4 regions of the Lysinibacillus sp. NPDC098008 genome follow, and region 1 is predicted to be linked to each of the others. Evidence: riboswitches for the same ligand, from Rfam matches in the RefSeq annotation. Region 1 holds a riboswitch; each other region holds the start of a gene.
What was found. A riboswitch is a leader RNA that binds a small molecule or an ion and turns the genes downstream of it on or off. The one in region 1 is predicted to bind thiamine pyrophosphate.
Positions count from the first base shown of each region.

Region 1 (7,809 bases):
TTACTACTCGATTTATGCAAAGATATTCCGTAATATGGTTGTACATCCTGATATTTAGTAACCCATCCTCCAATAATGGCATTACCAATAATACGGTTACCTGTAACAACACCAGCAAAATTAACATTAGTATTAAGACCATCTAATACATAAACAGCACCACCACTGTCACCTCCTAAGGAGAAATTATCACCTTTAACATATGCTAACTTATACGATATATTATCACCAAAATTTTTATTAGTTGTATTAGCATATAGGACTTCACCACATGTAACATGTGTCAACCTTTAACACACTGATCGTATAGTAACGACCTTTGTATAAAATAACTTTTTTTGAGAAATTAATATTGTATCAATTGTGGTCTTGCTGTAAATACTAATACACTGACAATTGCTGTTAAAATGGTTGCAGGCAGCATGTACGTACCATTATAAATAATGGCATAAAGCCATGCATTTTGATCGCCCGCATATTCTGCAAAAAATACTGCACCTGCACAAGTATGTGCTACATAGCGTAAAAAGCCAGCAAACACAGTGCCTATTATAATATAACGTACCATTTTTGCCTTATCATTATGTTTAGCAGCCTCTAATAATGGCTGACGTACAATTGCTGCTAGTCCAACAACTGTAAAGGCAACACCATAATCCAATAGTCCCTGAAGCCAATGTACAATATAAGCACCAAACATTGTTTGGATAACACCTACAAGTAAACCAGTTGTAAGCCCAGCGGTTAATCCCCAACGAAATGCCATTAGTACAATGGGAACCATCACAAGACTAACAGAGCCGCCTTGTGCCCATACTTTAAAGGAGATTTGATCGAGTACAAGACCAATCGCAGCAAATATTGCAATCTCCGTAAGCATTAGTAATCTTTTTTTGTCCATAGATATTCTCTCCTTTGTTCCGATGTAGGATACAAGAGCAGGAATAGAAATGCACGCGTGTATCTGCTACTGACATTTTTTCATTTAAAAAAATGAAAAAACGATGTCAGGACAGAGCCTCACATCGTACGAGTGTTGGTTTCTATCCACATCCCTACGCAAGCGTTAACTTACAGGTTCAAAGAGTCAAGGCATTACGTGCCCATTCTCAGCTGACATCATCAGCTCCCCTTGTGGTCATTACATCTGAAATTTTTTGAACATCTCCATTGTAAGCAAATACAGCTAGGATAACAACCTCTTTCACTTATAATTTTTTTGAAACTTTGCTGTTTTTGATGCGTAAATATTAAAAAAAGGAGGTACAACTATGGAGAACCCTAAAATTTTATCTGCCTTTAGCTATCTCAGTATTTTCTTTGCCCCTTTTATCGTGCCATTAATTGTTTATTTTGTTGTAAAAGATAGCGATGTCAAAAGACATTCTATTCGTGCCCTTGTTTCACATTTAATTCCTTTTGTTTTTGGCATTTTATTTATGATTGTCTTTATTTTTTCTACATTTAGTTTGGACTCAACATCTGGCAATACATTTCTTATCGTCTGGATTGTATCGTTCGCTCTTTATGCCATCGTATCACTTGGCATTGTAGTTTGGAATATTATTCAGGCAATTCGTGTTGCTCGTTAATGTTTTAAACGTAACACAAACAGGTAGTAGTAAATGTAAAAGGAGCTGTTTTTTAAATGAAAGTATCGAACGTTGTGAAAACTGCTGTAAAGTTAGCGCCTATTATCATACCTATTGTAAAAAAGGTCATGGCCTCAAAGAAAGGAACAACTCCTAAAGCGCCTCCACGTACGAAATAAAGGAGCGGCTCAATATTATTTGAGCCACTCCTTTTCATCTTACTTCACTTCAAAATATGTTTGACTATAGCCATTCAATGTTTTTTCCACATGTAATACGGCTGGCATTGCCGTTTTTAATTCGGGAACATGCGAAATAACACCGATCATCCGCCCTGAATTCTGTAAATCAATTAATGTATCAATCGCTTTATTTAATGACTCCTCATCAAGTGAGCCAAAGCCCTCATCAATAAACATCGTTTCAATATGAACATTGCCTTGGAAGCTTTGAATCACATCAGCCATCCCTAAAGCAAGGCTTAAGGAGGCATTAAACTTCTCCCCACCTGATAATGTTTTAACATCTCGAAGCTGGTCTGTATAAGCATCATAAACATCTAGACCAAGACCGCTTTGCTTCGCATGCTTTTCAAGTCTATCTGAGCGCCTTAGCTCAAATTGACCATTCGATAAATGATAAAGGCGCATATTTGCAGCTTCTGTAATTTTATCTAAATAATTAATTTGAATATAACGCTCAAAGGATAGCTTTTTCGAGTTTTGTCCATTTAATAGCCCATAAAGCTCCTTTATTCGACCTGCCTCTTGTTCCAGTGAACGAAGCTCCTTTGCTGTTTCCTCTACTTTCTCTATAAAGGCTTGGCATGCTTGTGCAACATCATTTAACTGCTGTAAGCGTTTAAAGGCTTCCTCATAAATAATACGCAGATTTTCTATCTTTGCTTCCATAGCTGCTAAATCCTGCTGCTCTTTTCCTTGAAGATGTTTAGCACCTTCCGCAATCTGAATTTTTAAGGTATGAACTTGTAACGTATAATCACTACATGCCTTGCGAAGTGCCTCTAGCTCCATACTGCTTCTTTTAGCAGCTTGGTAATCCTTATCATCTACAAAGCCCGCATCCTTTATGCTAACTGCCAATTGCTCCTGCTTCGTCGTTATTTTTTGCTTTACTTCCTCAATAGCTTGCCATGCCATTTCTACAGCCATATTTGCGTTACTTCTTGCTTGCTGTGCTGTCTGTAAATATTGCTGACTCTCCTGCCATTGTTGTTGAAGTTGAATTTTTTCCTGGCTAATATCCGTCAGCGCTTGCTTCAATCGCTGTAATGTTGGTAAATCTGCTGGGATTTGCTTGCGTTGCTCCTCTACAACTGCCTGTAGCTTTGTCCATTTTTGCATCTGCTCTGTTAAATATTGCTCTAATTCTACTTGCTTATGCTGTAGCTGTTCAATTTTAGGACGTTGATTTTTCAGCTCTAATCGCATATCTACTAGCTGGTGATTAACAATTTTTAACCTTGTAATCTCCTGCTCAGCTTGCTGTAAGGACGCCTCTATAGCTGCTTGCTCTTCTTGCTTAATAGCATGCGCTGTCAATTGCTGGTGCGCCTCTTGAAGTAGCTGCTGTGTAGAGGTAACCAGCGCTTTTTTCTCTACATATATACGCTCAGCTGAAGAAGCTTTTACTCTTAATGCTTCCACCTGTGCTAGGTCAACCGTTGCCAATTGCTGGTGGTCTGTTTTAGGATGCGTTGTACTACCGCAAACAGGGCAAGGCTCCCCATCCTTTAATTGCTTGGCCAGTATACTAGCCTGATTGGTTAGCCATTGTTGCTCCATCCGCTGCAACGTTTGTTTACTTGCTTGATAAGCAGCATTTAAAGTATCAACATCCTGCTGCGCTAGCTCGACTGCCTTTGTATATTTTTCAACCTGTTTTAATAAAGATACCTGCTCACGTAGCCTTGGTAACTCCTCTAAATACCCTTCATATGGTTCAACCTGCTGTTCAAGCCGTTCAATTGTTTGTGAAAGCTGCTGTAATTGTAATTGCTCCTGTTCTACTAGTGTAAGATTATCTGCTACTGCTTGCTTGGCTGTTTCAACATATTGCTCTATTATTTGTAGCTGCTGTACATTGTTCTCGTAAGCCTCGAATTTCGGCAGCAATGCCTGTAGCTGTAATTCCTGCTGAGCAACTTGCTGACGCTCAGCCTCCTTCGCTTGTTCTAATTCATACGTTTGCTGTGCCTGCTGCAATTGCTCAATAGCCTGCTGTTGCTTAGTTTGTGCTTGCTGATGTGCTTGTACCTTGACATCATATTCAGCACGCAAATCCAGACATTGTTGTTCAAGCAGCACGAGTCGCTCTGCTTGTTCTGCTAAAGCAATCTCCTGCTCCTTTGCACGATAATTCTCCTGCTCCTGTAACAATATTTCTAAACGTTGCTGACGATTCTCCTGTTCAGCAAACTGCTCATTAAGTGTTTTTGCTAAACGATAGGATTCCTGCTCCTGCTGATGTTGTTTATACGCTTTCTGATAGTGCTGCTGTTCTGTTGCTATACATTGTGTATAGTAAATATGCTCCTCCTCAAGTGCCTGCTTAAGCTGATGCATATTTTCCGTATTGTTTGCTAGCTGTGTAAATAAAGTAGATGTACGCTGTGGCAGTGCTCCTGCAATTTGACCAAGTAAATGCTTTTTTAATTGCTTGGCACGCTCAAGATTACCTTCTGCCTCTTTCCGCTTAGCATCAAGCTTTTTCGTGATAACACCAAAGCGGTCTGTTTTAAAGATTTTTCGTAAAATAACTTCTTTATTGCTAGAATCAGAGGTAAGTAGCTTGCGAAATTCTCCTTGTGGCAGCATGACAATTTGGCTAAATTGATCTTTTGTTAAACCAATAATTTCTTGTAGCTTTTTATCTACCTCAAGCGTTTGCTGCTTCTCAACAATACTATAATCGAGCTTGCCATCTTTTATTTCTGCTAGCTCTATTTTCTTCCCTGTCACTGTTTTATTTTTTTGCTTAATATGCCCTGGCTGGCGTAATATTTGATAGGTCTTGCCATGCATTTCAAATACCAGTTCTACGGCTGTATAAATTTCATCATTCGCAAAGCCGCTTCGTAGCAAAGTGGTATCTTGGCGGTCTTCCCCACTGCCAGCCCCATAAAGCGCGTAGCAAATCGCATCAAAAATAGTGGTTTTCCCAGCACCTGTTTTACCAGAAATCGCAAATAAGCGATGCTCGCCTAGCTGTTGAAAATCAATAACCTCTGTGTTTTTATATGGACCGAATGCAGTAATCGTTAACTTTAATGGCTTCATTCTACTGTTTCTCGCTCCTCATCTAGTAATTCCTGTAGCATCTCATTAAATAAACGTTCCGTATCTTCATCAGGCTGTATACCTATAACATCTGTAAAAAATGACCGGAATAAATCAATATCCTGCTGCTGTTCACTTTCGATAGCCTGTATTGCATGCGTTATTTCTTGACGTGTTATTTTACGTTCAATATGCATTGCATAAGGAAAAACTGTACGAATACGCTCCATTGGAGATGTTACGGGTGCTGTATCTGTCAATCTTACAAATATATAGTCCTCACTTGGCGGTAGCTTTAGCAAATCCTCTAATTGTCCCTCCACTACACGTAAATCTCTTCGTGGCACAAGCTTTCTTTTCATTACTGTGCAATTTCCTTGCCCGTCTAAATCAATAACTAAAAAGCCCTTTTCATGCAAATGCTCTGATAATGAATATTTTAATAGTGAGCCCGCATAGCGAATTGTTTCATTTAATACAAAGTGCGCCTTATGTAAATGACCGAGAGCTGTATAATGAAATGGCTTAAATAAAGCTGCATCTACGCAATCTGAGCCTCCAATGGACAATGGTCGCTCCGAATCACTTGTATTCGCTTCCTCTGCACCATATTTTGTGACAAAGGCATGCCCAATAAAAACATGACGTTTACTTGTATCCATTTCCTGCGTTATATGCTCAATGATTTTTTGCATCGCGTCTTGATGGGAGCGAATTGTGTCATCTCCTAAAATACTACGAATTGCTGCTGGCTCTGCATATGGTACAAGGTGAAAATGCACTTCTCCATAGTCATCATGGATAATAATAGGTGCATGCTCCTTTGTAAATTGCCCCTTGATATATAGACCACTATCTTGCATTAAGCGACTACCAAAATTTAAGCGCCCTGCACTATCATGATTCCCTGCAACAGCGAGCACAGGAATTTTTTTCTCTAAAACAATTTCTGCTAACACATCATTTAGCAAGTTTACCGCTTCAATTGGAGGCATGGAACGGTCATATAAATCACCTGCTATGATAATCACATCTGGCTGCTCCTCATCTATTGCTTGTATAAATTGCTGTAAAATATACTGTTGATCCTCTGTCATATAGACACCTTGAACAAGCTTTCCTAAATGCCAATCAGCTGTATGAAAGATTTTCATTGCTTGCAACCTCCTGTTCTCCTATTATTATAATTTTTGGGAGCTATCCACCGCTTTGTGTGCGCTATCCGTCACCTTTGAAGCTCTATCCACCACTTTGCCCATTCTATCCGTCATATAAAAAAAGCATCCTAAAAGTAAGATGCTAATTTATATATGTTCTATAAAAGCTGTGTAGCCCGGGAAGCCCTGCATACTATATGCGATACGAGCATGCTGCTGTGGTGCTGTTGCTTCCTCTGATTTTACCGATGCTTGTTGCCTTAAAATTTCCTCAAAGGATAAAGGATTCGGTTTCGGTAATTCAGATGGAGCGATATTGAAGGCATGACCACCACTATATGCTTGTAAAAAAGCATTAGCCATTTGTCGATAGCCTTCCATATTAGGATGCACATCCGCATTATTTGGTAAATAGTTTGTAGCATTTAATCCAAAGGCATCATAAACATCTACATAAATCGCTACAGCCTGCTCTGCCTGTTGCTGCAAAATCGCATTTAACTTTACCAACTGTGCATTTGTGCCCTCTTTTTGTGTAGCATGAACGGCTGGATAGGCAAAATAATAGCCCATCACATAAACCTTTGCTTTTGGCGCACGCACTGCTAGCTCCTCTAAAATGGCTACCCAATTTTTTCTTGCCATATTTAAAGCATAATCTGTTTGAAGCTGAGAATAGGCTAATGTCCCAGCATTTGGATTCACTTGTACTAAACGTAATAAATCATTCGCACCTGCTGACACTGTAATCAATGTGGCATCTGCTAATAGCTCCTGTGCCTCTTCCGTTTGAATACGCTCCAACACATCCGCCGTTGTAAAGCCCGGAAAAGCAAGCTTCTTTGTATAGGATGTTAATTGTCCTGTCAGCCTTAATTTCATCGCAATCAAATCACTATAGCCCGTGTCAATTTGCTGATAAGGCGTTTGCCCAGCGGCTAAGGAATCACCAAGCGCTACATAGCTTTCTGCTTGGGCAGAAACAGATGGAGCCCAATACATGATGGACAATAACATAACTCCTATTAAGCTCCATAGTCGCTTCATCTGCTTCCCCTCCAGTTCTTCCTACTAAAAAGCCCAGCTACCTTTACGGAAAATCGGCTCAACAGTACCATCTGGTAAAATACCATCAATATCCATATCACCGCTACCAATCATAAAGTCTTCATGTGTAACAGAAATATTTGCACCTAATGCTTCCAATTGACCATTTTCTAAGTCCCTGCCACCCTCTAAACAAGTTGGGTATGCCTCACCAATTGCTAAATGGTTTGACGCATTTTCATCGAATAATGTATTAAAATATAAAATTTCCGATGCTGAAATTGGTGATTCATGCGGAACAAGTGCAACTTCGCCTAGATAGCCTGAGCCTTCATCTACTTGGATAAGCTCTTGCAATAAATCATGCCCTACCTGTGCTTCAGCTTTAATAATTTTCCCTTCTTCAAATGTTAGCTTAAAGCCATCAATAATATTTCCTTGATAGACAAGTGGCTTTGTATTCGTAACATAGCCATTTACACCTTGCTTCATTGGCAGTGTATACACTTCTTCTGTTGGCATATTAGCAATAAAAACATTACCCTCAGGCGTTTTGCTACCGCCAGTAAGCCATTTATGCTGCGGTGCTAGAGCAATTGTTAAATCTGTGCCTGGTGCTGTATAGTGTAGCTTTGCGTATTTTTTACTATTTAACAACTTGGCACGTGCTTCTAAAGTAGCTACATGCTCACGCCAGTTATCCACGGCATTACC
Region 1 covers NZ_JBIWBA010000019.1:51,124-58,932, forward strand. Annotated here, with positions in the region: gene ACIQVU_RS15215 (hypothetical protein) at 1-287, opposite strand, end outside; gene thiT (energy-coupled thiamine transporter ThiT) at 347-901, opposite strand; TPP riboswitch at 1,036-1,143, opposite strand; gene ACIQVU_RS15225 (magnetosome magnetite crystal formation protein family) at 1,272-1,592, shown strand; gene ACIQVU_RS15230 (AAA family ATPase) at 1,811-4,891, opposite strand; gene ACIQVU_RS15235 (exonuclease SbcCD subunit D) at 4,888-6,045, opposite strand; gene ACIQVU_RS15240 (SGNH/GDSL hydrolase family protein) at 6,196-7,095, opposite strand; gene ACIQVU_RS15245 (aminopeptidase) at 7,120-7,809, opposite strand, start outside.

Region 2 (7,809 bases), on a different contig from region 1:
TTAGGGAGGTTATTCAAATGGCTAATCATTATAAAAGCATTGTTGTGGCAGTAGATGGTTCAAAAGAGGCTGAATATGCATTTCGTAAATCAATTGATGTTGCAAAACGTAATGAGGGTTCTGTATTAAATCTAGTGAATGTTATTGATACTCGTTCATTTGCAGCAATCGAGGCATATGACCGCTCCATTGCAGAGCGTGCGCAAGCATTTTCTGAGGAGCTATTAAATGGCTACAAAAAGCAAGCTGAGGATGCAGGTTTAACAAATATTAACCTTATTATCGAGTATGGTTCTCCAAAAAATATCATCACAAAAGAGCTTTCTAATGTTGTAGACGCAGATTTAATTATTTGTGGTGCAACTGGTTTAAATGCAGTTGAACGCTTCCTAATCGGTTCAGTATCTGAAGCAATTGTACGCTCAGCTAAATGTGATGTACTTGTTATCCGTACACCAGAAAATTAATATGCAATACATAAAAAGGTATCCTTCTACTAGGATACCTTTTTACTTGTGTTGACTTTGTGAACACGAACAATTATTTGCCCTCTTTCCACATCTTCACTTTTTCAAAAAATAAGGCAAGTGCCTGTTTATTTTGCATATTCGGTACTTTAGCTAATAACACCTCTTTAGGTGCTTTTAATGTCTTTTCTTGCTTTTGTAAAATAACAATCGTCTTCTCTAATGCTTTGTTGGCAAACATGGCGTCTGGTAGCTGAATAATCGCCTGAATCCAAGCGTGCTTTTGAATATATTTGTGTAGCTGTTTCGATTGCTCTGACTCAAAAAGATGTGATGGTGCAAGGAAGAATAAATAACCACCTTCCTTTGTATAATTGATGGACTGCTCAATAAATAAATGATGGGCATAGCTCATTCCCTCTGATGGACATAGCTCATAATTAAGAGCAACCTCTTCATTTGGATAATAGCCAACAGGTAAATCACATACAACTGCATCAACAGGATTTACCAATAAATCCTCTAAAGCGTCCTGACGATATAAAGAAACAGGCTGTTCCGTTAAGTCCGCAGTGGCAGCGGCTAAACGAATGAGTAACTCATCGACCTCTACGCCAGTTGCATCTACTTTTCCATCCAATAAATTCATAACCGTTAATAATAAATTGCCTGTGCCTACTGCTGGGTCCAACATCGAAATTTTTTCATGCTCAAGACGTTCTGCAAATATTTGCTCTACAAAATAACCAACTAATAAACCTAATGTATCAGGAGTCATTTGATGGTTTGGCTGTGAACCTTTGCGCATTCCTTTTAAAATGGCAATTTGAATAGCTTTACGAATATCCTCTTTCGTTGCATCTTGCTGTGAAAAATCAAGCTCACCATCTAACCATGCCTCTAAGCCCTCTAATAGCCCCTCTAGCAATGTTACATTTTGTTCTTGTTCAACTTTTTCAGCATGTTCATTTAACAACCCAAATAATTTCTCGATATTTTCCATAAATAACTTCCTTTCACGCAGAAAAGAGCCGTGACAAAAACTCGTCACAGCTCTTTTGTCTAGTATTATCTTAGCCTAAAAGCAATACATTATGCCAGTGCTTTGACAGCTGCAATTGCTGCTTCATAATTTGGATGATCTGTTGCTTCAGGAACATATTCAACATATGTCACTTTATTATTAGCATCCACAACAAATACTGCACGTGTCAGAAGACGTAATTCTTGAATGTACACACCATATGCCTCACCAAATGAAAGGTCGCGGTGATCTGAAACAGTTTGAACAGCATCAATACCTGCTGCACCACACCAACGTTTTTGAGCAAATGGAAGATCAACAGATACCGTATAGATTACTACATTATCACCTAGATTAGCTGCTTCCTCATTAAAGCGACGTGTTTGTGCATCACATACGCCAGTATCTAATGATGGTACAACACTGAATAAGCGAATTTTCCCCTCTGAATCTTTCAATGTTACTGGTGATAGGTCATTTGCCAATACTGTAAAATCTGGTGCTTGGTCGCCCACCTTTACTTCATTTCCTACTAGTGTTACTGGACCATTTTTAAATGTTACTTGTGCCATCTAAACGCCTCCTCATCATCATATGTATTCATATTACTAAATGAAGGGAATTCATTGCAACTCAGACAGCTTACTTTCTTACAAGCAATGATCACAAACATCCTTTTTAACAGCAACTATTAAATAGCAGACATGTTGATGAGCCTGTATTTTACAGAGCTTAGCTAGAATTTTATTAAATTCCGTGGATACCTCCTCCACGCTAATCAACAAAACAGTGTTTTTCCCTACAAAATACGCTTATTATTTATACCATCAACACACCTGATTAAATATAGTAGCTTCAACTATTGCTCATGTTTTTCTTCTAGCTTGGCAAGTTCCACGCTTTCCTTTTGTTCATCTGCTACTGTTATATCCTCTTGCTTTGGTAAAGGCGATGATACTACTTCTTTTTCAACAAAAACTTTTTCATGCACTACTGTTGTATCAGCAAAATAATCATGCAAGCCTTGGTTTTCTGGCAAAATCACAACCAATATATATAGTGGCATAAAAATATTATTGATAATACGGCCTATCCAATCACGAAATAGTACATCTGACCAAGTAAGCTTTTCATGCTTTAAGGAAATAACACGTAAACCAAATACCATTTTCCCTAATGTTTGCCCAAAAAACTTTGTCATTAGCACAAAATAGCTATAATAGAGGATTGCTGTGATAATAGAAACTGGTGCATACCAAACAGATTCTGATAAAGACCAATCCATTAGATAAAAAATAGGATTAACGAGTATACCGCCTATAGCCGTAACAATAAATCCATCTAATAAAAATGCCCAAAATCGAACCCAAAAGCCTGCTGTTTTTAAAGCATAGTTTTTGGATTTTATCGCTACATCCGATGGCTCCATTACAGCACTATTCTCCGTAGAGGGTGAACCTTGCATAACAATCTCATTGTTTGTCATTGTACTCCCTCCTTAGTATTCACCATATAAGTACATCATTTTAGGTGCGCTATAGTCTGTCATGATTTTCATCAGCATTTTTTCCTCTGCCGATGGGCCAAACATAGAGCCAATTTTCATCCCAACATAGGACTGCCAGCCACCCATATCATAGGCATATTCGAACAAAGTAGCATCTTCTAATCCATAATCTTCACGCAATGCAGCAATCGTTGCTTCCTCATCACCAATTTCATCTACTAAGCCTGCTTCAAGTGCTTTTGTGCCACCAAAAATACGACCATCTGCAACTTTTTTAACATCTGCCTCAGACATATTACGTCCTTGCTCAACAATATCTACAAATTCCTCATATGTTTCATTAATCATATCTTGCATCATCGCACGCTCTTCCTCTGTTACTTCACGCATCGGACTTAGCATATCCTTGTGTGCACCTGATTTAAACGTTTCGAATTTTACGCCTACTTTTTCAGCTAATGCCTGATAATTAATAGATTGCATAATAACACCAATAGAGCCTGTAATTGTATCGCGATGTGCAAATATTTTATCTGCTGGTGCTGCAATATAATAACCGCCAGATGCAGCCATCGAATCCATTGATACATAAATTGGAATTTGTCGTTCCTCTTTAATCTTAACAAGTTTTTTATAAATTTCTGCTGATTCTTTCACGCCACCACCTGGTGAGTTAACACTTAATACAACACCTTGAATAGACTCATCATATAAAATATTATCCAATTGCTCTAAGAAAAATTGATGGTCATATGCCACTGGCTGCCAAAGTGTGCTTGAACCAATATCTTGAATCGTACCATCCACCTTTAAATAAGCAATGCGTTTATCAAAATTATCACCCTCAATAACATTTTCATAAACATCTAAGCTATTTCCTGCCATTAGGCTATCAAAATTCCCTAAGAAGTCTGACTTAAATAGCGCAAAAATAGTGTTAACACCTAATGAAAACAATAAAAGAACACCTGCCACTACTAAAGCAACCCATCTTTTTACATTCATGTCTTTCCGCCTCCTCAACATGTAATACGAATAATTACCATATTCGTTTCATTTTTTTGAAATAATATGCAAGTGATTGACTCATCTGCCTAACCAACAATAAAACTGATGCTATTTATTTCCTCATAATACCTTACCAAAAACCTAAAAAAAATCAAAGTCCATTCTCTTACATGAACTTTGATTTTCGATATTATTTCCCAGAAAATAATGAAGATGTGAGCTGCTTCGCTTCTTGCTGTCGTAATTCGACACGACGAATCTTCCCAGAAGAGGTTTTTGGTAGCTCCTCTACAAACTCAATAGCACGTGGATATTTATATGGTGCTGTTAATGCTTTTACATGCTGCTGTAATGTTTGTATAAGCTGCTGATCACCGATTTCACCATGATGAAGCACAATAAATGCCTTAACAATATTTCCTCGAACCTTGTCAGGGCTTGCTATAACAGCAGCTTCTTTGACAGCTGGATGCTTTATTAAGGCATCCTCTACTTCAAATGGTCCAATTGTATAGCCTGATGAAATAATCACATCATCCCCGCGTCCTTCAAACCAAAAATACCCATCCTTATCTTTGTAGGCACGATCTCCTGTAATATACCACTCACCACGGAATTGTAATTGTGTACGTTCAGGGTCTTTTAAATATTTTTTAAAGAGTGCAGGTGTTTCTTGGTGAACAGCTATATCTCCCACTTCCCCAACTGCAACAGGCTGACCCTCATCATTAATAATGTCTACTGTATTGCCGGGTGTTGGTTTTCCCATTGAACCAGCTCTTGCTTCCATGCCCACCATTGTACCGACCAGCAATGTATTTTCGGTTTGACCATAGCCATCACGTACTTGCACGTGACAAACGTCTGAAAATACTTTAATCACCTCACTATTTAAAGGCTCACCTGCTGACACAGCCTGACGAATAGCACTTAAATTATAGTGCTGTAAATGATTAAGTGCTGCCATAAAACGATATTCCGTTGGTGTGCAACATAGAACATTAATATTGAATTTTTCAAGCAATGTTAGGTAAGTAGCTGCATCAAACTTCCCTTGATAAACAAATGCTGTTGCACCGCTTCCTAGTGTAGCGAGGAATGGACTCCATATCCATTTTTGCCAACCAGGTGCTGCTGTAGCCCAAACAATATCATTTTCTTGGACACCTAACCAATGGGGTGCTGTTGTGCGTAAATGTGCATAGCCCCAGCTATGACTATGCACCGCAGCTTTTGGATTACCTGTTGTACCGCTTGTATAAGCTAAAAATGCAATATCTGTGCTTTTGGTTGGAGTAGCATTTATGTAAGTTGTTGGTTGCTGCTGCATTTTTTCTAGTAATGGCTGCCATGGCTTATGTGCATGCCCAATAACAAATTGCTGCATACCTTGTAAATTTTCTACCTTGTCGAATTGCTCAATATAAGGCTCATACGCAATAACGGCTTTTGCCTCTGCATGTTCAATGCGATATTCAATATCCTTTGTTCTTAACATTTCTGAGCTTGGTATAATGGTTAAACCCGCTTTTAGAGCAGCGATATAAACAATATAGGCTTCTACAGAGCGCGGCACCATTACAAGTACTACATCACCTTTTGCTAAGCCCTCTTTTGTAAAGACATGTGCTGCCTGATTTGCCTTTTCAAATAAATGTGTGTATGTAATCCATTGAACATTTTGATGTTCGTCACAAATAATTAATGCATTCTTTGTTGTATCCTGTGCATATTTTTCAATTTCCTCTGTGATGTTATACCATTCTGGTGCAATTAAATCTTGTCTGTTCACGGCAAATGCCCCCTTTTGTTATGACACATTATAAAGCTCCCTTTTTATGATTTTCAATGCTTTGCGCCCAATTTGCCAAAAGTCATGACAACTATCATATTTCGGTATATGGTATCAGTCATATTCATATGAATTCTCTATTGAATAAGCTAAAAAAATATGGTACATTTTGGTCAACTAAAAATAAGATTGCAGGGGGACTCATGATGAGTTGAGAAGGTAAAACCTGACCCTTTGAACCTGTTAGTTAATACTGGCGTAGGGAGCAATTTACATCTATCTTTACTGATGACAGGCTCTTTTACGTGTATTTTTACACAAAAAAGAGCCTTTTTGCATGCTTACGTCCATCCAACAAAGGAGGACTTATAATGATTATTGAAACAATCCGTAAAAAAAATCCATTAATTCATTGTATTACAAATTATGTCGTAGCGAATTTCCAAGCAAATGGACTCTTAGCAATTGGTGCCTCACCTGTAATGGCTGATGGCAATGAGGAGGTGGAGGAAATGGTGGCAATTTCCTCAGGCCTATTGATTAATATTGGAACACTAAATGATACAGCTAAAACATCCATGCTATTGGCTGGTAAAAGAGCAAACGCACTTGGTATCCCTGTTCTATTAGACCCTGTTGGCGCTGGCGCAACAGCTTATCGCAAGCAAGCTACACAGCAACTATTAAAAGAAATTCAATTTGCAGCTATTCGGTGCAATATTGGCGAGCTTGCCGCCATTGCGAATATAGATTGGCAGCAAAAGGGCGTAGATAGTGGAACTGGCTCCATTGCTATAGAGGATGAGGCAAGAAAAATCGCACGGCTTTATCAATGTATCGTCATTGTTACAGGAGAAAAGGACTTTATTACGGATGGCACTCAACAGCAATGGATTGCGGGCGGCAATGTGCAAATGACAGATGTTACTGGAACAGGCTGCCTCTTAAGTGCGATTTGCTGTGCTGCTTATGTAGCTGGTCAGCAGCCCTACCAGCAATTAGCTGAGGTACTAAAGCTTTATAAACAAATTGCTGAGCAAGCTGCCGCTGCTGCACAATATATTGGTGATTTTCAAATTGCTGTGTTAAATGAACTAAATCGTCTATCAAAGGATGGTGAGCAATAATGCAAATTGTTACAACGATTGCTGGGTCTGATAGCAGTGGCGGCGCTGGTATACAAGCTGATTTAAAAACCTTCCAAGAATTAAAAGTGTTTGGAACGACTGTTATTACAGCTTTAACAGCTCAAAATACACTTGGTGTTTCAGGTGTTTTGCCAATTGAGGCGGCTTTTGTAGAACAACAACTACAGGCATTGCTTGAGGATTTTTCAATAAGTGCTGTAAAAACAGGTATGCTATTTTCTCCAGCTATTATTCAAACAGTGGCACATACATTTGCTAATACAAACATTCCACTTATTATTGACCCTGTTATGATTGCCAAAGGTGGCGAAAGTTTATTACAGCAAGAAGCAATTGAGGCACTTAGCCATTATTTACTGCCAATCGCAACCATTGTAACACCAAATATTCCAGAGGCTGAAACATTAACAGGCAAAACAATCAACACAATCGATGATATAAAAGAAGCCGCTGACCATCTATTGGCAACAGGTGTACATTGTGTCATTATCAAAGGTGGTCATTTAGCAGATACAACGGATGCCATTGACTATGTATTTTTCAACGATGGGCAAGCTTTTTCAATGCAAACACCTCGTATTGCAACTAACAATACACATGGCACTGGTTGTACATTTTCCGCAGCATTAACGGCTTTTATAGGACGTGGTCTGTCGATTAAAGAAGCAATCATCGAAGCGAAAAAATTTATTCAGCTAGCCATTACACATGATTTAGCACTAGGTCATGGACATGGACCGACAAATCATTTTGCCTATCAAGACAGCAAAAATTGTTGTGAGGTGACTATTTATGAAGCGTGAAGATTTAGCGCTCTATTTTATAATGGGTACAGGTAATAGCAGACTTCAAGAACCACTCAT
Region 2 covers NZ_JBIWBA010000004.1:95,323-103,131, forward strand. Annotated here, with positions in the region: gene ACIQVU_RS06335 (universal stress protein) at 18-467, shown strand; gene ACIQVU_RS06340 (class I SAM-dependent methyltransferase) at 541-1,470, opposite strand; gene tpx (thiol peroxidase) at 1,560-2,063, opposite strand; gene ACIQVU_RS06350 (RDD family protein) at 2,351-2,977, opposite strand; gene sppA (signal peptide peptidase SppA) at 2,990-4,003, opposite strand; gene mbcS (acyl-CoA synthetase MbcS) at 4,197-5,798, opposite strand; TPP riboswitch at 5,982-6,080, shown strand; gene thiM (hydroxyethylthiazole kinase) at 6,170-6,925, shown strand; gene thiD (bifunctional hydroxymethylpyrimidine kinase/phosphomethylpyrimidine kinase) at 6,925-7,749, shown strand; gene thiE (thiamine phosphate synthase) at 7,739-7,809, shown strand, end outside.
Region 2: linked by a shared signal. The riboswitch ahead of thiM (hydroxyethylthiazole kinase) and the one ahead of thiT (energy-coupled thiamine transporter ThiT) in region 1 are both predicted to bind thiamine pyrophosphate.

Region 3 (7,809 bases), on a different contig from region 1:
ATTACGTTTGAGCCGTCTGAAGCCGCTACATTAGTAGATTCAAAGCAGCGTTTCAGCCCTTATTTAAGTAAAAATAATAGTGATATTACGGCTGCTTTAATTGAAGGAGCTGATGATAAAAGTGTTGCCGATTGGTATTGGATTCCAAAAGAGGAGAAGCGAGCGGTTTTAACGGAGCCCTATAACTATAATGTAAACGGACAAACTGTATTAATGACAACTATTTCAGTGCCATTAGTCAATGCTTCAGGGACGTTTTTTGGCGTATTGACAGCTGATATGTCCATTGACTTCTTAAATGGGTTAACAGAATCCATTGCACCAGAGGGTGGCTATGCTGCTATTATTACAAATCAAGGTGTGCTGACAGCCAATAGCTTTGGTGAAGAGCTAGGTGGGCATAATATGCAGGAGGATGCTGCTTGGGCAAGTATTAGCGAAACAATGGAAAATGGCGAAATCACAACGCTATACTTGGATTCTGAGCAGTTAAAGGAAAATGCATTTAATGTGTTTGCACCAATGATTTTAGAGGACATCGATGAAACATGGACTGTTCAAATTGTGCTGCCCGAATCAAAAATTTTAGAAACGTATCATTATGTATCAATGTTTGCAGTGATAGCATCCATTATTATGGTTACGCTTATGGCTGTTGCAAGTGTGCTCTTTATTTATCGACAGTTAAAGCCATTAAAATTTTTACGTGTATCGATTGAACGAGCGGCAGAGGGAGATTTGACGCAAAAAGTAGATGAGAAATATATTAAGGCCGATGAAATTGGCATGGTAGCATCTGCTTATAATAATATGCTTGATAAAAATACCCATGCGATGCAAACAGTATTAAATTCTACGACATTATTGAGTCAATCCTCCAACCAAGTTTTTGAGGCTTTTAATGAAGTTGTTGCTTCGAGTCAAGAGGTTTCAGTAGCTATCAATGAAATTGCGCAGGGAGCGTCTAAGCAATCCGAGGATACAGAAGAAACGAATTATCGAATGATGGATTTAGCCGAGCAAATTGATGCTCTTACGATGCTTTCCAATGAAATGGAGGAGCTAGCACATCGAACAAATGCAACAACAGAAAAGGGCATGCAAGAGGTTACAAGCTTGCGTGAACGTAATATAGCAACAAATGAGATGAATGGGCGGGTTCAACAGCAAATTGAGTCTTTAGGGTCCAGTATTAATAATATTAATCAAATTATTGCCTCTATCCAAAGCATTACAGAGCAAACAAATCTATTAGCTTTAAATGCAAGCATTGAGGCTGCACGTGCAGGTGAATATGGCAAAGGATTTGCAGTTGTAGCAGATGAAGTAAAAAAACTAGCTGAGCAATCGAAAAGTGAAACAGAAATTATTAAGGACACTGTAGAAAGTATACTGAATAATTCCCATCAGGCTGTTGCTGTAATTGCTTCGAATGCAGATTTAATGCAAGCCCAAAACGAATCCGTACAAAGCACACAGCTAGCCTTTAAAGATAATAGCGAGCTATCACAATCCATCGCTACTTCCATCAATGAACTAATGAATAAGCTTGCACATATGCTGGAACATAAAAACCAGGCAATTATGGCAATCCAAAGCATTTCAGCTATTTCGGAGGAAACTGCTGCCTCTGCTGAACAAGTAAGTGCTTCTGCAATGGATCAACAAGCAGAGCTACAAAAGGTAGCAGAGTCTATTGACAATATGAATCATATTTCTAAGGAGTTGCAAGAAGTCGTGAATCGATTTAAGCTTGCATAAGGGAAGGGGCTGCCTAATCAAAGGCAGTCTTTTTAGCCTTGCTGTAAAAGGGGAGCTGACGGATAGAATATGGAAAGAGGCGGATAGGTTGCTGAAAATGGCAGATAGAGGATTGAAAATGACGGATAGCCAGACAAAGGGGGAGGGAGCGTTTATATGACTTATCTTGGTATGATTTTTTTCCAAATTGTTGCACCTATTTTAGTGCTACTTGTAGTAGGTGCTATACTACAAAAGAAATTTCGCTTTAATTTAAAAGCATTATCACAACTTATTACATATTGCTTTATGCCTGCAGCTGTTTTTATTAATTTATATGAAACAAGTGTAGAGCTATCTGTGCTTGGAGAGGTTGCCCTATTTATTGTACTCTTTATAGGTAGTCAAATGCTGCTTAGTCACTTTTTAGCAAAGGGATTAGGCTTAGCCAAAACAGAAACAGCTGTTTTTAAAAATAGTGTTGTACTCATTAACTCTGGTAATTATGGTATTCCTGTTGCCCAGATGATTTTTGCAACACAGCCAATTGGTGTAGCGATTCAGGTGATTCTTGTTATTTTTCAAAATATGACAACTTATACATACGGGTTATATAATTTAATTTCCTCCACTAAATCAGGTCTTACAATTATTAAAGACTTTTTTAAAATGCCGATTATTCACGCACTTATTATTGGTGTCGCAATGAATTATTGGAATATTGGTATTCCACAGTTTATTAGAATTCCTATAGACCATGTAGCGGATGGCTTTATTGCGGTGGCGTTAATTACTTTAGGCGCACAGCTATCACAGCTTGAAATGAAATCAATGTTTAATAAAACGGTTTTTATTAGTTGCTTTACACGCTTAATTATTGGGCCAGCTATAGCATTAACAGTTATTTTTCTATTGGGCTTGGACGGAGTTGTTGCACAATCTTTACTAATTGCTAGTGCTTTTCCAACATCCCGTAACAGCTCTAGTTTAGCATTAGAATATGATGTGGAATCAGAAACCGCTGCACAAACCGTATTATTTTCAACGATTGTTAGCTGTATAACGGTAACAGTTGTTATTTATCTGGCAGAAATATTGTTTGCATAGCTAAAAGAAAAAATAAGCTTCCATCTCTAAGCAATATCTGCTACACTAGCATCAAACTAAATAGTATTAACTAGGGGAGTCTGATGAGTCAGGCTGAGAGGGAAACGCTTAGAGGTTTCTTGACCCTTTGGACCTGATCTGGCTCATACCAGCGTGGGAAAGTTAAGAAGCTATTGCATCATAGTATTATATGCAATCAATAGACCTTTACATTGACAGCCGGATCCAAATGATTATTTTGGATTCGGCTTTTATTTATTTTGTTGGGGTGAGCTAGATTCGGTCCTTGTATCATAATATATATAAGGGAGAGAATTAGCTTATGTCAGAAATTAGTGAAAAGAACATGATGATTATGTCAAGCTTTGAAGGAAGCAAGAAGGTATATGTAGAGGGGTCACGTCCAGATATTTTAGTGCCTATGCGTGAAATTGCATTAAGTCCGACAACTGGTAGCTTTGGGGATGAGGAGAATGCGCCAGTGCGAGTATATGATACGAGTGGGCCCTATACAGACCCAAATTATCAGGTAGATATTACAAAAGGGTTGCCAGCTTTACGACGTACATGGATACAAGGGCGTGAGGATGTTGAGGAATATGAGGGACGTACGATTAAACCAGAGGATAATGGTTTTCGCCATGCAGACGATCCACGCATGCAAGAAAACGTCTTCCCTAAATTGACAAGAAAGCCTTTACGTGCAAAAAGGGGGGGAAATGTTACACAGCTTCACTATGCACGACAAGGAATCATTACACCTGAAATGGAGTTTGTGGCGATACGTGAAAATATGGACCCAGAATTTATTCGTTCAGAGATTGCAGCAGGACGAGCTATTATGCCTTCTAATATTAATCATCCTGAGGCTGAGCCAATGATTATTGGGCGCAATTTTCATGTAAAGGTTAATGCAAACATTGGCAATTCTGCTGTATCATCCTCAATTGCAGAAGAGGTTGAAAAAATGACATGGGCAACACGCTGGGGTGCTGATACAATTATGGACCTATCGACTGGTAAGCATATTCACACAACACGAGAATGGATTATTCGAAATGCTGCTGTACCAGTTGGCACAGTACCAATTTATCAGGCGTTGGAAAAAGTAAACGGTGTGGCAGAGGATTTAACATGGGAAGTTTATCGTGATACGCTTATTGAACAAGCTGAACAGGGTGTTGATTACTTCACGATCCATGCAGGCGTGCTATTGCGCTACGTACCACTTACAGCAAGTCGTGTAACAGGCATTGTGTCACGCGGTGGTTCGATTATGGCGCAATGGTGTTTATATCATCATCAGGAAAATTTCCTTTACACACATTTTGAGGAAATCTGTGAAATTATGAAAGCCTATGATGTTGCTTTTTCATTAGGGGATGGTTTACGCCCAGGCTCCATAGCTGATGCCAACGATGAGGCACAATTTGCAGAGCTTGAAACATTAGGGGAATTAACGCAAATTGCTTGGCAGCATGATGTTCAGGTGATGGTAGAGGGGCCAGGTCATGTACCGATGCATCTGATTAAAGAAAATATGGATAAGCAATTAGCGGTTTGTAAGGAAGCCCCCTTCTATACATTAGGGCCACTAACAACAGATATTGCTCCTGGTTATGATCATATTACATCGGCTATTGGCGCAGCAATGATCGGTTGGTTTGGCACAGCGATGCTCTGCTATGTGACGCCGAAGGAACATCTTGGCTTACCGAATCGTGAGGATGTTCGAGTAGGGGTTATTACTTATAAAATCGCTGCACATGCGGCAGATTTAGCAAAAGGACACCCAGGTGCACAACAACGAGATGATGCGCTATCAAAAGCACGCTTTGAATTCCGCTGGCGAGATCAATTCAATTTATCATTAGACCCTGAGCGTGCAGTAGAATATCATGATGAAACCTTGCCAGCAGAGGGAGCAAAGACGGCACACTTTTGCTCGATGTGTGGACCTAAATTCTGTAGTATGCGAATTTCACAGGATATTCGTAACTATGCGAAAGAAAAGGAGCTAACGGCAACGGAGGCTATCCATCAAGGTATGAAGGAAAAGGCAGAAGAGTTTCAAAAAGCGGGCAGTCAGATTTATCAATAATGAAAGGGAGCTTGCGTCAACTTTGTTTGACACAAGCCTTTTTCATATAAAAAAGCTCCATGTGAATATATTATTCACATGGAGTAAAAGTTGGATTTGGATATCAATAATAAGTGGAATTTTAAACGTTTGTTGTTTGCTGAACATATGGATTTGTAAGGTCCATACCATCTAATGAAAGACCCATTGCTTTTGCAACACCTTCACCATATGCTGGGTCAGCTAAATAGCAGTGAAGAATATGACGGCGTTTAATAAATTCTTCAACAGAAGCCATATCATTCGCTGTATTTTCGAATAAACGTTGTTGCTCTTCAGCAGTCATTAAACGGAATAGCTTGCCTGGCTGCTCAAAGTAGTTATTATCATCTTCACGGAAATCATGAATACCTGCATGACCATCAATGCGTAATTCAGGTTCTTTATAGTCTAAGTTATGCTCCCATTCACCGTAGCTATTTGGCTCATAACCTAAAGTTGAACCAAGGTTGCCATCAAAACGCATAGCGCCATCACGATGGAATGTACGGAATGGACATTTTGGTGCGTTAACAGGTAGCATATAGTGATTTACACCAAGACGGTAGCGTTGTGCATCAGCATATGCAAAGATACGACCTTGTAGCATTTTATCTGGTGAGAAGCTAATACCAGGAATAATGTTAGATGGTGCAAATGCAGCTTGCTCTACCTCTGCAAAATAGTTGTCTGGGTTTTTATTTAACTCAAACTCCCCTACAGGAATTAATGGGAAGTCTTTTTTATACCAAACCTTTGTTAAATCGAATGGGTTATATGGTAATTCACGAGCTTGTTCCTCAGTCATTACCTGAATATACATTTTCCATTTAGGGAAATCACCTTTTTCGATAGCTTCATATAAATCACGTTGTGAAGACTCACGATCTTGACCAATGATTTCATTAGCCTCAGCACCTGTTAGGTTTTTAATGCCTTGCTCTGTACGGAAATGGAATTTCACCCATACACGCTCGTTATCAGCATTAATAAAGCTATACGTATGAGAGCCAAAACCATGCATATTGCGATAACCAGCTGGAATACCACGATCAGACATAACGATTGTTACTTGATGAAGAGCCTCTGGTAATGAAGTCCAGAAATCCCAGTTAGAATTAGCATTTTTCATGTTTGTACGTGGGTCGCGCTTTACCACGTGGTTTAAATCTGTAAAGTGTAGTGGGTCACGGAAGAAGAATACAGGTGTATTGTTTCCTACTAAGTCCCAGTTACCTTCCTCTGTATAGAATTTAAGTGCAAAGCCGCGAATATCACGCTCAGCATCTGCAGCACCACGTTCACCAGCAACTGTAGAGAAGCGAGCGAACATTTCTGTTTTCTTACCAATCTCTGAGAATATTTTTGCCTTTGTATACTTTGTAATATCATGCGTTACAGTGAATGTACCGAATGCGCCAGAACCTTTTGCGTGCATGCGACGCTCAGGAATTACTTCACGGTTGAAGTTCGCTAACTTTTCAACCAACCATACATCTTGAAGTAAAAGAGGGCCACGTGGACCTGCTGACATAGAGTCATGGTTACTTACTACTGGAGCACCACCTGCTGTTGTAAAGCGACGGCTGCGATCATTTGCGTTTGTCATATTAGTTTACCTCCTGAAAAAAATGTGAGTCAAACTCTTCGTATATAACTATAACAAATATAAACTAGAATTGCTAGTACATTATAATAATTATCGTTAAAGAATTTATATATTTAAAGATAAAGTATAATTATATGTAGAGAACAGAAGCTTTATACATACATAGGTAAAGTCAAAACAAGCAGCGGCAATGGACATTGTTTTAATTCCTATATATAGTTTCTACCTTATTTAAGGCATTTTTAAACATCCTACTAAAAAGATTTATCTTGGTTCAGCAAATTCTTTTTGTATCGAAAGTGAAGCGACAAATCTTTTTTGCGCGAAAGTGAAGTGTCAGATGCTTTATGTACCAAAAGCATTAGCGACAGGTACAATTACACTAGGACGTAATTGATAAGTATTGCAAAATGATATTGAAAATAGAATAGACTAATTGAAAATTATTGAAAGCGCTATTATTTCGTTTTACGATAGCGATTAGGTGTAATCCCAACGTGCTGTTTAAATATTTTAATAAAATAATTGGGGTCATCAAAGCCATTTAATTGGGCAATTTCACTAATCGCAAAATCTGTTTCGATAAGCATTTTTGTAGCATGCTGAATTCTTAGCTGTTGTAAATAACGCTTAAATGGTAAGCCCTGCTTCTTTGAAAAAATGGTACTTAAATAATTAGGACTAATGCCAAGCTGCTGTGCAACATATGGTAGAGATAGCGTACTATTTTTAAATTGCTGGTCAATAATCTCTAACGCAAGCTCAACATAGTCTGCTCTTTTTTCCATACGAGCTTCACGTGCCAATTCAATTAAGCTTTGAGTAAAGGCAATAATGCCATTAAGAATTGTATACAATATAGGATGCTCAATAATTAAATGAAAGAGCTGACGATAGTTTTGTTCCACAACTGCTTTTTCATGCAATTTATATTTCAGCATAAAGCGTCGAATTTGCGCCAAAACACTTGTAAGATGGATGCGTAGGTCATCCTGCTCATAATAGACGCCCTCATTCGCCAAACGATATAAAAATGCTTTTACAGCTCCGATATTGCTATCCTCTAAGCTGCTTATTAATAATTGCTGCTCCTCGGGCGTTAATAAAGGATCGAAAGGCTGTGCTTCAAATTGCTTGCTAGCATAAAAGATTTGCCCAAAGCCCTCGTAAAAGCTTTGATAGAGTGCACGTGTTGTTGAGATATACATATTTTTAATGGTTGTAGGTGTACCAT
Region 3 covers NZ_JBIWBA010000012.1:6,942-14,750, reverse strand. Annotated here, with positions in the region: gene ACIQVU_RS11640 (methyl-accepting chemotaxis protein) at 1-1,761, shown strand, start outside; gene ACIQVU_RS11635 (AEC family transporter) at 1,918-2,847, shown strand; TPP riboswitch at 2,910-3,024, shown strand; gene thiC (phosphomethylpyrimidine synthase ThiC) at 3,170-4,948, shown strand; gene ACIQVU_RS11625 (catalase) at 5,070-6,575, opposite strand; gene ACIQVU_RS11620 (helix-turn-helix domain-containing protein) at 7,034-7,809, opposite strand, start outside.
Region 3: linked by a shared signal. The riboswitch ahead of thiC (phosphomethylpyrimidine synthase ThiC) and the one ahead of thiT (energy-coupled thiamine transporter ThiT) in region 1 are both predicted to bind thiamine pyrophosphate.

Region 4 (7,809 bases), on a different contig from region 1:
CCAAGCAGAATTTACAAGCGAAGTTCGATTTTACTGAGGTGCAGGCAGAGGCAATTGTTAGCTTGCAATTATACCGTTTAACAAATACGGATATTACGGAGCTACGTCAGGAACAGGATGAGTTAAATAAGTTAATTGCGAAGCTAGAGGGGATTCTGCAAAGTGAGGCTAAGCTTGTGCGCGTTATTAAACAAGAGTTGCTAGATATTAAGAAACGCTTTACAGAACCTCGCCGCTCGAAGATTGAGCAGGAAATTGAAGAAATTAAAATTACGTTAGATGTGCTTGTGCCAAGTGAGGAAGTGGTGGTCACTGTAACAAAGGATGGCTATATTAAACGTACATCCACACGCTCACATGCCGCTTCCAATGGGCAAGATTGTGCCATGAAGGATTCGGATTATTTATTGTATGAGGCAACGTTAAATACACAGCACCATCTATTACTCTTTACAAATCGAGGCAATTATATTTATCAGCCTGTTCATGAGCTGCCTGATATTCGCTGGAAGGAACTCGGTCAGCATATATCTAGCATTGTGCCAACAGGTGAGGATGAATCTATTATTGCTGCGTATGGCTTTGCCACTTTTGAGCGGCCAAACACATATATTCTTACAGCAACAAAGGATGGTCAAATTAAGCGATCACCATTAGCCGATTATGCTGTAACTCGTTATTCAAAGCCCATTAAAACAATGAATGTGAAGGCTGGCGATATAATGATTTATGCCGCACCTGTCACAGATGAGGTAGAGCTGATGCTCACAACGGATACTGCCTATGCTATTCGTTTCCCAATGGAAGAATTACCTGTAACAGGTGTTAAAACAGGTGGCGTAAAAGGGATCACATTAAAGGAGGGAGAATCCTTAGTGGGTGTCACTGTGTTACAGCCTGATGTAACACAGTATGTTGTTATTGTGACACAGCGCGGAGCTGTTAAGAAAATGAATGTGACGGAAGTTGAGATGGCAAGCCGAGCAAAACGCGGGCTTAAGGTCTTGACCGAGTTAAAAGCAAATCCACACCGTATTGTTGCCGTTGTGCAGGCTACCGATCAGGAGCGGGTGGTTATTGAAACGGAAAAAGGTGTACAGGAGGTCTTGGATGTACGGGCTTTAACACGTGCAGACCGTCATTCCAACGGCTCCTTTAAGGTTGATATTGCAACAGATGGCGCCATTTCGCATGTCGTGATTGACAAAAAAGAAGACGTAGAAGAAAGCTAGTTACAGGTTCACCGCCTAGTATCACGATACAGGGCGGTGTTTTTTCTATCTTGAAAATTATCTATTCCTCGCTTTACTCACCGAATAGCCTATAATATGATAGAAACATAGGGAGATATAAAATAGTGTCGGATTATGGCAATACATCGAAAATATAGGAAATTTTAAAATAACTAAGAAAGGAGCTTATGGATGACAGATCGCCAATTACTTGAATTAATGCTGCAAAAAGTAACAGGTATGGAAACGAATATCGGGGATATGAAAGTGGATATCCAAAATATGAAGGTAGATATTCAGGAAACAAAAACAGATATTTTGAATATTAAAGCAGATATGCAAGGCATGAAAGCCGATATTCAAGATACAAAAACAGATATTTTGAATATTAAAGCAGATATGCAAGGCATGAAAGCTGATATTCAGGAAACAAAGACGGATATTTTAAATATCAAAGCCGATATTCAGGAAACAAAAACAGATATTCTAAATATCAAAGTAGATATGCAAGGCATGAAAGCCGATATTCAGGAAACAAAGACGGATATTTTAAATATCAAAGCCGATATGCAAGACATGAAGTCGGATATTCAGGAAACAAAAACAGATATTCTAAATATCAAAGCCGATATGCAAGACATGAAGTTGGATATTCAGGATACAAAAACAGATATCCTAAATATTAAAACAGATATGCAGGATATGAAGATAGATATTCAAGGTCTACAAGCGGAGCAGAAGAAAACAAATGAGCGCTTAGATGGCATAGAGGCAAAACAGCATCTTGTCTATGAGCAAACGGGGAAATTATCTGAATATCATTCGGAAATGATGACAAAGTTAGCAACATTAGCAACAAAGGAAGATTTAGACTACTTCGATATTAAAATTTCGCAGCATGACCGTGATATTTTTCAATTAAAAAGAAAAGCTTAAGCCTTTCATAGCAGAACGAATAAAAATATGCTTGTTATCTTGTTGTATCTATGGGTATAATAATCAACGAAAAGTTCATAGTGAAAGAATGTAGGGGGGCTAGTAGTTGCTAGCTGAGATTGTGTCCGATAGGCACTGACCCTTTGAACCTGATTTGGCTCGTACCAGCGTAGGGAACATCTATTCAAAAAAGAAAATTTTTGGAAGCTGATTGTGATACGTCTGGGAGAAATCCTAGACGTTTTTTATTTTGGTGCAGCGTGTGGTTATAGATGGTGTTATAAATAGGCTTCACGTGCATTTTGCCAATGTTCTTCTGGTACTAACATTCATTGTATGAACGCTTTTATATTTTAAACTAGGAGGATTTCGCATGAAGAAATGGTCATTTATTGTATTGACAGTTGCTGCACTGCTTGCACTCGTAGGCTGTGGTGAGAAGAAGGAGGATAAGCAAGCAAAGGATGCACCGAAAAAGGTTTCTGTTGTGCTTGATTGGACACCAAACACGAACCATACAGGGCTTTATGTAGCCGAAAAGCTTGGTTATTTTGAGGAACAGGGCTTAGATGTCGAGATTATAATGCCTGGTGAGGCAGGAGCTGATCAGCTTGTGGCATCTGGGAAGGCGGAATTTGGTGTAAGCTATCAGGAAGGGATTACACAGGCACGTATACAGGATGTGCCACTTGTTTCCATCGCTGCGATTATTCAGCATAATACATCTGGTTTTGCTTCTCTTGCCTCTAAGGGGATTACGTCGCCAAAGGATTTTGAAGGGAAAACATATGGTGGCTGGGGTGCGCCACTTGAGCAAGCGGTATTGCAATCCTTAATGCAAACGGAAGATGCAGATATCAATAAGCTTGATATTGTGAATGCAGGCGATTTAGATTTCTTCACCATGATGCAAAAGGATATTGATTTTGCATGGATTTATTATGCATGGACAGGCATTGAGGCAGAGCTTCGTGGAGAAAAGATTAATATGTTGTATTTAACGGATTATAGTGAGCAGCTTGATTATTATACACCTGTCTTGGCAACAAATGAAAAGATGATTGAAAACAATCCTGATACGGTGAAGGCTTTTGTCGCTGCGGCAGCAAAAGGCTATGAATATGCGATCGAGCATCCTAGCGAGGCGGCTGATATTTTACTAGAAGCGGCTCCTGACTTAGATAAAGAGCTGGTACATAAAAGTCAAGAATGGTTAGCAGATAAGTATCAGGATGATGCTGTACAATGGGGTGAGCAAAAATTAGCTGTTTGGGAAAACTATGCAAAGTGGATGGCAAGCAATCAGGTGTTAGAGGGCGATTTTAACGCTGAGCAAGCCTTTACAAATGATTTCTTACCGAAAAAGGAGAAAAACTAATATGGCAAATTCATTAATTAGTGTACAAATTATTCCGAAAACAGAAAAATATGAGGATATTATTCCTTATGTTGATGCGGCTATTGCTGTTATTGATGCATCAGGTGTGAAGTATGAGGTACACCCGCTTGAAACAACAATGGAGGGGGAGCTATCAACATTGCTGCAAATTATTGAGAAAATGAATGATAAAATGATTGAACTTGGTGCTATTAATGTAATTACACAGGTGAAAATTTTATATCAGCCATCTGGTATTACGATGCATACATTAACGGAGAAATATCAGTAATGAAACAAGCGTTACACAAGGGAAGGACGATATTTTTTATCGCCTTCCTCTTATTCATATGGGAACTAATCGTGTATGTGGCTGAAGTTCCTCAATGGCTACTGCCTGCACCAAGTGTCATTGTGCGAGAAGGCTTCCAGTCCTATCAAACCTTTATACCACATGCTTTAGCAACGGTGCAATTAGCGTTATTAGGGCTTGTTATTGGGATTGGCTGCGGTCTTATCGTTGCTATTATTCTGCATCGTTTTACATTTATTCGGGAATTGTTTTATCCAATTCTTATTATGTCGCAAAATATTCCGATTCTTGTCTTAGCACCACTGCTTATTATTTGGTTTGGCTTTGGCTTATTACCAAAGTTAATTATTATTTGTCTGGTTTGCTTTTTCCCTATTGTGATTGCAACGATGGATGGCTTTCGTCAAACTGACGCTGCACTAAAGCATTATTTTCAAATGATTGGTGCATCCAAGGCACAAACCTTTTGGAAGCTCGAATGGCCCTATGCCTATCCAGCTATTTTTTCAGGGGTTAAAATTGCGGCTACCTACAGTGTGATGGGCGCTGTGATTGCTGAGTGGCTTGGTGCTAAAAAGGGAATTGGTGTATATATGACCTTAGCACAGTCCTCCTTCCGCACAGATCGGGTATTTGTGGCGATTTTTGCGATTGTTTTGCTAAGCTTATTGTTATTTAGTAGCATTCGTTTACTTGAAAAATTTATGGTGAAGGGGAGAGGCTATAATGCTGAGCATTCAAAACATCGTTAAGTCCTTTGATACCCTTCAAGTTCTTAAGGATATATCCTTTGAGGTGAGGGATGGCGAGTTTGTGGCGATTATTGGGCCTTCAGGCAGTGGCAAAAGCACACTTTTTCAATTAATTGGTGGTGTATCGTCCATTGATCAAGGGGCAATTTTATTAAATGGTGAGGCTATTCAGCACAAGCGGGGAACGATTGGCTATATGCCGCAGCAGCCTTCTTTGTTGCCATGGCGGACGATTATAGAGAATGTCACGATTGTGGAGGAGCTTACAGGTAAGCCCGATAGAGAGCGTGCCAAGGCATGGTTAGAAAAGGTTGGACTTGCTTCCTTTATCCATGCATATCCTCATGAACTATCAGGGGGGATGCAGCAGCGTGTATCCTTTATCCGTGCCATTGTGAGTGATAAGCCTATTTTATGCTTAGATGAGCCATTTTCAGCGTTGGATGAATTTACACGACTTGAAATGCAGGCATGGCTTTTATCTATTTGGGAGCAATATCGTAAGTCGATTTTATTTGTCACCCATAGTATTGAGGAAGCGCTTTTTTTAGCGGATCGTATTCTTATATTAACGAAACGCCCTGCCTCCATCAAAAAAGAAATTATTGTGCCATTTGCTAGACCACGGCAAGGAGAGATTCGCCATTCTGCTGCATTTACAGCATTGAAGCAGCAGCTATTTACATACTTACAGGAAGAAAAGGAGGATATCTATGCTGATTGATGCGCATATTCATTTAGAGCAATATAAGGATGAAGAAATTCCTTCCTTGCTGGATGAGGTAGACGCTGTGATTGCTGTGAGTATGGAGCTATCCTCCTGCCAAAGAACACACCAATTAGCCAAAATGTATAGCAAGGTAAAGGCAGCATTTGGCTTTCATCCCGAGCAGCCTGTACTTAGTCAGATGGATGAGGATGCATTGTTTAAGTGGATTCGTCGTTATCAGGATCATATGGTCGCAGTAGGTGAGGTAGGCTTACCGTACTATTTAAGGCAGGAACAGGCGATTGACAATGCTCCCTATATCGCTTTGCTAGAGCGTTTTATTGTCTTGGCAAAGGAGCTTCGTAAACCAATTATTTTACATGCAGTGTATGAGGATGCGATGATTGCCTGTGATTTACTTGAAAAGCATCAGGTTCAGCGAGCGCATTTTCATTGGTTTAAAGGGGATCAGGCAGTGGTGCAACGGCTGATTCAGCATGGCTACGCTATTTCCATCACGCCTGATTGCTTATATGAGGAAGAGATTCAGCAATTAATTCAAGCTTATCCGATTGAATTGATGATGGTGGAAACAGATGGTCCATGGCCGTTTGAGGGGCCTTTTGCAGGTAAGCGTACAGCGCCATGGATGATGCATTCAACCATTCGGATGATTGCGGCGATCAAGGGGATAACTGCACAGGAAGCGGCATATATACTGATGCAAAATACAAAAAATTTCTATCAACTTTAACGCTGAAAAGCAGTATCGGTAACGATTTAATCGTGCTGATACTGCTTTTTATATTTAGTGTGCCCCTGTTCCAATTGCTCACGCTTTGTTTTGGTGATTCGTTCATGTGTGCTAAATGAGGTAGATTGACGATGCTTTTCAACATCCTTGCCGCTTGTGCGCTTTATATGCTTGCGCCTCTTCTTTGCCTTTGATTGTGACATATTTATGCCTTCCTTTCTAAAAAAGTAACACCTCGTAAGTATGATACTTACGAGGTGCTTACATGTATTAGTGAGATACGTCCTGTACAGAAATACCTGTGTTTGCTTTAACATCCACTTCACGATATTTCGCTTCATCACTTTCTTTAGAAAGCAATGTGCCAATAAAGCCACCAAGGAAGCCTAGTGGTACAGAGATAAGGGCTGGGTTCGTTAACATAATTAACGGTTCACCAACGAAAATAGCAGCACCTTCAACTGGATTCCATACGTTTGGTGATACAGCTACGATCGCTAATGCTGAAATTAACCCTGTTAACATCGCTGTTACAGCACCCGCTGTATTAAAGCGTTTCCAATAAATTGTGTAAATAATTACTGGAAGGTTAGCAGAACCCGCAATACAGAATGCAAGCGATACTAGGAACGCAACGTTTAATGTTTGTGCACCAAGTGCTAATAGGATAGAAATAACAGCGATTGTGATTGAGCCGATACGAGCTGCAAGCACTTGCTCTTTCTCTGAAATTTTACCCTTTTTAATAATTTGACCATAAATATCATGAGATAGGGCAGATGCACCCGAAAGTACAAGACCTGCTACTACCGCTAGAATTGTCGCAAATGCTACCGCACAAACGAATGAGAATAGAATATCGCCACCAAGTGCGTCTGCAAGAAGTGGAGCAGCCATGTTACCAGCAGGGTTAGCTGCAATAATCTCTTCTTTTCCAACGAATGCTGCTGCACCGAAGCCTAAGAAGATTGTTAATATATAGAATAAACCTACAATCCAAGTAGCCCAAATTACAGATGAACGAGCTGTTTGTGCATCTTTTACTGTAAAGAAGCGCATTAGGATATGTGGTAGACCTGCAGTACCTACTACTAAGGCAATTAACATCGAAATTGTATCAATACCGTTTGTATAGCGTAAGCCAGGATTTAAGTATGCTGCACCGTTATCCGTAGCCGTTGCCATTTCTCTAAACATTGTCGCAATACTGAAATCAAATTTCAGTAATACTAAGAAGGAAATAATCACAGTACCTAACATTAAAAGACAGGCTTTAATAATTTGTACCCAAGATGTTGCTGTCATACCACCGAATAGTACGTAGGTTGTCATCATCACACCTACGATTAATACGGCGATCCAATAGTCAATTCCTAAAAGTAATTGAATAAGTGCTCCTGCACCAACTAGCTGTGCAATCATGTAGAATAAAACAATTGTAATTGTACTTAAAGCCGCCGTTCCGCGAACTTTTGCATTATTAAAGCGCGCTGTAATCATATCAGCTAATGTAAATTTCCCAAGGTTACGTAATGGCTCCGCTACGATGTATAATACCACTAAGTAAGCTACTAAATAACCAATAGAGAAGAAGAAACCATCAAATCCGAATAATGCGACTGCACCAGCTATCCCTAAGAAAGATGCTGCAGATAAATAGTCACCTGCAATAGCTAGTCCATTTTGCCAGCCTGTTAAACCACCACCAGCAGTGTAGAAATCACTTGCTGAAGAT
Region 4 covers NZ_JBIWBA010000001.1:60,189-67,997, reverse strand. Annotated here, with positions in the region: gene parC (DNA topoisomerase IV subunit A) at 1-1,232, shown strand, start outside; gene ACIQVU_RS00340 (coiled-coil domain-containing protein) at 1,425-2,168, shown strand; TPP riboswitch at 2,251-2,361, shown strand; gene ACIQVU_RS00335 (ABC transporter substrate-binding protein) at 2,542-3,546, shown strand; gene ACIQVU_RS00330 (thiamine-binding protein) at 3,548-3,838, shown strand; gene ACIQVU_RS00325 (ABC transporter permease) at 3,838-4,611, shown strand; gene ACIQVU_RS00320 (ABC transporter ATP-binding protein) at 4,586-5,335, shown strand; gene ACIQVU_RS00315 (TatD family hydrolase) at 5,325-6,074, shown strand; gene ACIQVU_RS00310 (hypothetical protein) at 6,101-6,277, opposite strand; gene ACIQVU_RS00305 (solute symporter family protein) at 6,345-7,809, opposite strand, start outside.
Region 4: linked by a shared signal. The riboswitch ahead of ACIQVU_RS00335 (ABC transporter substrate-binding protein) and the one ahead of thiT (energy-coupled thiamine transporter ThiT) in region 1 are both predicted to bind thiamine pyrophosphate.